DNA from 3 places in the Rahnella perminowiae genome. Region 2 is predicted to be linked to each of the others. Evidence: predicted binding sites of a transcription regulator. Region 2 holds the regulator's gene; each other region holds the start of a gene.
What was found. Region 2 encodes sigma-54, which starts transcription at its own class of promoters, with help from an activator protein. Its sites were predicted from a motif close to GTTGGCACANNTTTCGCTNT; they were not measured.

Region 1 (2,273 bases), on a different contig from region 2:
AATGAATCCATAAATACACAGTCTCTTTTTGTGACCGCGCCCGGCTAAGGCGCATTCATTAAAGCGAATAAAACATTATCGCTACAGCCGTCCGGACCCGGTCAGCGCACAAGAACCGTCGCGTACATGGAATACGTAAGGTCACTGAGCACTGCCCGGGTTCAAAATGGCAAATAAGCGTGCTTTATTCTTTCACTTCCTGATATTTGCCTTTGTCATCCCACTTATAAACCACGTAATCCGAAACTTTCAGATCGCCTTTGCTGTCCCAGGCTTTTTTGCCCATGACAGTATCCACGCTGTTGGCTTTCAGCCATTGGCTGGCTTTGGCGGAATCGCTGCCGCCGGTGGCTTTGAACGCTGCGGCAATGGCCTGAACGGAGGCATAGGAATAAAGGGTATAACCTTCCGGCTCAAACTTGCTGGCACGGAATTTATCGATGACCGCTTTACCTTCCGGGATCAGGCGCGGGTCTTTACCAAAGGTCATCAGGATGCCGTTGGTGTATTGCGGGCCACCTGCGGCGGTGACCATTTCTTCGTTCACGATGCAGTCACCGGAGAAGAAGGTGGCCTGCACGCCCTGCTCACGCATCTGGCGCACCAGCGGACCGGCCTCCGGATGGCAACCGCCGAAGAACACCACATCCGGTTTCTGCGCACTGATTTTGGTGACCAGCGCGTTAAAATCTTTTTCACCTCGCGACAGCCCTTCGTACATCACTTCCTTCACGCCACGCTTGTTGAGCGCCGCTTTGGTGGCATCCGCCAGCCCCTGCCCGTAGGTATCTTTATCATGGATAATGACCACTTTTTTGGCTTTCAGCTTGTCAATGATGTAATCGCTGGCAACCTGCCCCTGCTGGTCGTCACGTCCACACATGCGGAACATATCGCTCATGCCACGTTCGGTGATTTGCGGGTTGGTTGAACCCGGTGTGATGGCGATAATTCCGGCATCGTTATAAACCTCGGACGCCGGCATGGTAGAAGATGAGCAAAAATGCCCGACAACCGCCTGCACTTTATCCTGATCAACAAGACGGTTCGCCACCGCAACGGCCTGTTTCGGTTCGCAGGCATCATCACCCTGCACCAGTTTGATTTTCTCGCCGTTAATTCCGCCTGCGGCATTAATGTCATCAGCGGCCTGTGTGGCACCATGCCAGTACTGATCGCCATAGGTGGCATTCGGGCCGGTGAACGGGCCGGCGACGCCAATCACGATATCCGCACGCGCAGAAAACGCCGTGACCAGACAGCCTGCCAGCAACAAAGAAAGAGGACTTTTAATAAATTTCATCGACATCATCATGATCCTTAGGACTGAGTTAATGCAAAACGGGTGAAGGAAAACGCATGTAGCAAAAACACCAACACGAAGTCGTCATCTGAAAATGTGAAATTTAATGCTTAATCTTGAGACTGAGGATTCCCCGCTTATCACCAGGGGTGAAAACATCAAAGGTAAGAGACATAAGCAAAATATCTGCCAGTGTTACAGAACCTTTGAGAATGTTACGGGTTATGTGAGTATAGATAGCGGCGCAAGAGCGTTACGAACAAGTCACAGAAACAACGACGGGATCACATCGCACCGTGCTGGTGCACAATCGCGGTTTTGCACGCACTATTACGCTTAGTGACATTTTTATTCTTTGCTTCTTACGGCAGTTTGTTTTGTAATGCCGGCAAATGATTGCAACAGGAACCTGCTGAACAATGAAGAAATTATTCTGCCTGACGGCCGGGGTTCTGGCCCTGGCATTAACCGGCTGTGCCAGCGATTATGTGATTAATACGAAATCCGGCGACCAGTTTTTCGCCCACGGTGAACCGGATCGTGACCGCGATACCGGCATGACCAGCTATACCGACATGAACGGCGATTATCACCTGATGAACACCAATGATATTGCGGGTATTGTGAAAAAGTAGGTAAGACGGGGCCAGTCATCTGACACGAAGGCAAAATGTGGCCTGCCAGTGACAGGCCCGTTTTATTTAATAATATTGGCTCTCATGGCTTTCATTATCACCTGCACTCTATTTTTAGCCCCAAGTTTGGTCATGCAATTGTTAATGTGAAATACTGCTGTTCTTTCTGAAATTGACAGAATCCGGCTTATTTCCCAACTGGTTTTCCCTTCCGCAAGCCAGACCAAACATTCACGTTCTCTTGCAGTCAGTATTGCTGGCGGCGTTAAATTCCCTACCTTATCAATAAGTTTATTATTAAAATCCCTTAAAAATTGATTATTAAGTTTGTGCAA
Region 2 (2,273 bases):
GGGGTTGACCCGATTTCCGTTATCGACATTAAAAAAATCATTGAGCATTTACGTGACAGCGGCCTCGGCGTACTGATCACTGACCATAACGTGCGCGAAACACTCGACGTTTGTGAACGCGCGTATATTGTCAGTCAGGGGAAATTGATTGCCCACGGCACGCCAGCCGACATTCTTGCTGATGAACAAGTTAAACGTGTTTATCTTGGTGAAGAATTCCGTCTGTGATCTGTGCCGCCGGAACCGTGCCTGTTTCCACCTACACTGAAACAGGCCGTCTCTGACAGAAGTGTTGCCGTTTTCACTCATCAACGGAATTAAGCCAAGATATGAAGCAAGGTTTGCAACTCAGACTCAGCCAACAACTGGCTATGACTCCCCAGTTACAACAGGCCATCCGCTTGTTGCAACTGTCCACGCTTGAGCTCCAGCAGGAGATCCAACTCGCGCTGGAGAGCAACCCTCTGTTGGAACAAACTGACCTTCATGAAGAAATCGACTCGGTAGAAGCCACCGACAGCGAGGGGTTAGACACCCGCGAGGCGCTCGAGCAAAAAGATATGCCGGAAGAATTGCCGCTCGACGCGACCTGGGATGAGATTTACACCGCAGGCACGCCGTCCGGTACCGGTAATGATTACAGCGACGACGAGCTGCCCATTTATCAGGGTGAAACCACCCAGACCCTTCAGGATTACCTGATGTGGCAGGTTGAGCTGACGCCGTTTTCTGATACTGATGCCGCGATTGCCACATCAATTGTCGATGCGGTGGATGACACCGGTTACCTGACCGTCTCCCTTGAAGACATCCTCGAAAGCGTCGGTGATGAAAACATCACGATGGAGGAAGTTGAGGCCGTGCTTAAACGCGTTCAGCGTTTTGATCCGGTGGGGGTGGCAGCACGTGACCTGCGCGATTGTCTGCTGATCCAGCTGTCTCAATATGCCACTGACACGCCTTTCATCACTGAAGCCCGTCTTATCATCAGCGAACATCTCGATTTGCTGGCGAACCATGATTTCCGCGCACTTATGCGATCAACCCGGTTAAAAGAAGATACACTCAAAGGAGCGATGCTTCTGATCCAGTCTCTGGATCCGCGTCCGGGTCAGTCGATCAATACCGGCGAATCCGAATACGTGATCCCGGATGTGCTGGTGCGTAAAGTGTCAGGGGTCTGGACGGTAGAACTCAATTCCGACAGCATTCCGCGTCTGAAGATTAACCAGCAGTACGCCGCGATGGGTAACTCCACACGCAGCGACAGCGACGGGCAATTTATCCGCAGCAATCTGCAGGAAGCCAAGTGGTTAATTAAAAGCCTGGAAAGCCGTAACGACACGCTGTTGAAAGTGACGCGCTGCATCGTTGAGCAGCAGCAGGCGTTCTTTGAACTGGGTGAAGAATTTATGAAACCTATGGTGCTGGCCGATATTGCCAGTGCCGTGGAAATGCACGAATCGACGATTTCACGCGTGACGACACAAAAGTTCCTGCACAGTCCGCGTGGTATTTTCGAACTGAAGTATTTCTTCTCCAGCCATGTCAGTACAGACAGCGGCGGCGAGGCATCGTCAACCGCGATCCGGGCGCTGGTGAAGAAATTAATCGCAGCGGAGAATCCTGTAAAACCGCTCAGTGACAGCAAGTTAGCAACCCTGCTTTCCGATCAGGGAATTATGGTTGCGCGCCGGACTGTCGCCAAATACCGAGAGTCTTTGTCCATCCCGCCCTCAAACCAACGTAAACAGTTAGTTTGACCTCAACAGAGAAGGAAGACATTATGCAGCTCAACATTACCGGACATCACATTGAGATCACGGATCCCCTGAGAGAGTTCATCACGTCGAAACTGGCTAAGCTCGAGCAGTATTTCGACAGGATTAATCAGGTGTATGTGGTGTTGAGCGTGGAAAAGGTGCAGAAAGTAGCGGAAGCCACTTTGCATGTGAACGGAGGCGAATTACATGCCACCTCGGAACATCAGGATATGTACGCAGCGATTGACGGGCTGGTTGATAAACTGGCCCGACAGCTGAATAAACATAAAGACAAACTGAAACAGCACTGACATTCATGTAGCCAACCCTGTGCTACAAACCTTCGGGCATCGGCTTGTGACCTTCGGGAAACGAGCCGATATAGCTTTAAGGGTGAAACAGCGCAAAAGTGAAAGATGACATGATTAACGATACTGCAATGCAATTAACGTCGGTGCTTAATGCCGAATGCACCAAAAGCGGCGTTCATTGCGCCAGCAAAAAACGCGC
Region 3 (2,273 bases), on a different contig from region 2:
GAAAACATTTCTTTGCACGTCCCTTCACGCGGATTTGTCGCGTTGGTCGGGCATACCGGCAGCGGTAAAAGCACGCTGGCAAATCTGCTGATGGGCTATTATCCGCTAAACAAAGGTGAGATCCGGGTTGACGGGCGTAACCTCGCCGATTTATCGCATACCAGCCTGCGTAAAGGTATTGCGATGGTGCAACAGGATCCGGTCGTTCTGGCAGAGTCCGTATTTGCCAATGTCACGTTAGGCCGTGATATTGATGAAGCACAGGTTTGGCATGCGCTGGACATTGTCCAGCTCTCACCGCTGGTGCGCGAAATGCCCGAAGGTATCAATACGCGTCTGGGAGAACAGGGCAATAATCTTTCTGTCGGGCAGAAGCAATTATTGGCGATGGCGCGCGTTTTGGTGCAGGCACCGGAAATTCTGATCCTTGACGAGGCAACGGCCAATATTGACTCCGGCACAGAGCAGGCAATTCAGCGCGCATTACGGGCTATCCGTCAGCAGACTACACTTGTGGTTATTGCACACCGGCTTTCAACGATCGTAGATGCCGATAATATTTTGGTATTGCACCGCGGACAAGCCGTTGAGCAGGGTAATCACTTGCAGCTGCTGGCAGAAAAAGGCCGGTATTATCAGATGTATCAGTTGCAACTTGCCGGGCAGCAATTGGCTTCTGCCGGACAGATTACACCTGCAACAGAAAACGCATAATCTTATCCCGGTGCCGTCTCTCCGCGGTACCGGCTATCTTTTTTCCCCGGTTTTCTTTTCCCGTTTTTAGCTTTCCCCGCACTGTATTCATGCAGGCAAAACCTTTTTATCAATCCGGATGCACTAAAAAGCAGCGATGAGCACTTAAATGGTGCGAGCGCTGCTGTGCTGAATAGGATTTGGCAACTGTGCGCAGGGTCACGATTATTCTGAAAATGCCGTATTACGTGGGAATTGCATGAATCTGTGACCAATTTCAACTCTGGCACACCCTTTGCTTTATTCAATCCGTATCGGGCGTGAGTCCTCTCACGGCAGGCCCTTAATTCGAGGAGTGGCACAATGAAGCTGGTTACTGTGGTGATCAAACCTTTTAAGCTGGAAGACGTGCGTGAAGCGCTGTCTGCTGTTGGAATTCAGGGGCTGACCGTAACGGAAGTTAAAGGTTTTGGCCGTCAGAAAGGTCATGCAGAACTTTACCGTGGCGCGGAATACAGCGTGAACTTCCTACCAAAAGTAAAAATCGACATTGCTATCGCTGACGATCAGCTTGATGAAGTGATCGACGTGATCAGCAAAGCGGCCTACACCGGCAAGATCGGTGATGGCAAAATTTTCGTTGCTGAGTTGCAACGTGTTATCCGTATTCGTACCGGTGAAACCGACGAAGCAGCACTGTGATTTCAGGTTCTTTTCTCTCACACCAATCGGTTTGAGATAAATCAGATGAGAAAAAACAGTTTTGAGAAACAGGGGTGGGTTAATAATGAAAAAACTTTTATCCATGATGGGGCTTGGTGCAGTGGCTTTGCTGCCTTCGCTGGCCATGGCGGCAGCACCAGCAGCGGCAAACGGCGCTGATAATGCCTTTATGATGATTTGTACTGCGCTGGTATTGTTCATGACCGTACCTGGCGTAGCGTTGTTCTACGGCGGCTTACTGCGTTCGAAAAACGTTTTGTCCATGCTGACTCAGGTTATTGTCACCTTTGCTCTGGTCTGCGTTCTGTGGATCCTCTACGGCTACAGCCTTGCTTTCAGCGAAGGTAATGCGTTCTTCGGGGGTTTCAGCAACGTCATGATGAAAGGCATTGGACTGGATTCTGTGACAGGCACCTTCTCGCAGATGATTCATGTTGCATTCCAGTGCTCATTTGCCTGTATCACGGTGGCGCTGATCGTGGGCGGTATCGCTGAGCGTGTACGTTTTTCAGCGGTTCTGATTTTCACGGTGATCTGGCTGACTTTCTCTTACATCCCGATGGCTCATATGGTGTGGGCAGGTGGTTTCCTGGCTGCTGATGGTGCGCTGGACTTTGCCGGTGGTACTGTTGTCCACATTAACGCCGCAATTGCAGGCCTGGTGGGAGCGTATCTGCTCGGTAAACGTGCCGGTTTTGGTAAGGAAGCTTTCAAACCACACAACCTGCCAATGGTCTTCACGGGTGCCTCAATCCTCTACGTGGGCTGGTTTGGCTTCAACGCGGGTTCAGCAAGTGCCGCAAGCTCTGTTGCCGCATTGGCTTTCCTGAACACGGTAATTGCTACCGCTGGCGCAA

Region 1: J1781_RS24495 (branched-chain amino acid ABC transporter substrate-binding protein) is a predicted target of sigma-54. The motif match lies at 1,478-1,497, and genes of this name have one in related genera.
Region 3: glnK (P-II family nitrogen regulator) is a predicted target of sigma-54. The motif match lies at 976-995, and genes of this name have one in related genera.

What each region holds. Positions count from the first base shown of each region.
Region 1 covers NZ_JAFMOT010000188.1:201,927-204,199, forward strand. Annotated here, with positions in the region: gene J1781_RS24490 (ABC transporter permease subunit) at 1-11, opposite strand, end outside; gene J1781_RS24495 (branched-chain amino acid ABC transporter substrate-binding protein) at 185-1,309, opposite strand; gene J1781_RS24500 (YgdI/YgdR family lipoprotein) at 1,723-1,938, shown strand; gene J1781_RS24505 (autoinducer binding domain-containing protein) at 2,001-2,273, opposite strand, start outside.
Region 2 covers NZ_JAFMOT010000185.1:109,605-111,877, forward strand. Annotated here, with positions in the region: gene lptB (LPS export ABC transporter ATP-binding protein) at 1-228, shown strand, start outside; gene rpoN (RNA polymerase factor sigma-54) at 330-1,763, shown strand; gene hpf (ribosome hibernation promoting factor) at 1,787-2,074, shown strand; gene ptsN (PTS IIA-like nitrogen regulatory protein PtsN) at 2,173-2,273, shown strand, end outside.
Region 3 covers NZ_JAFMOT010000179.1:122,243-124,515, forward strand. Annotated here, with positions in the region: gene J1781_RS14995 (SmdB family multidrug efflux ABC transporter permease/ATP-binding protein) at 1-714, shown strand, start outside; gene glnK (P-II family nitrogen regulator) at 1,057-1,395, shown strand; gene amtB (ammonium transporter AmtB) at 1,481-2,273, shown strand, end outside.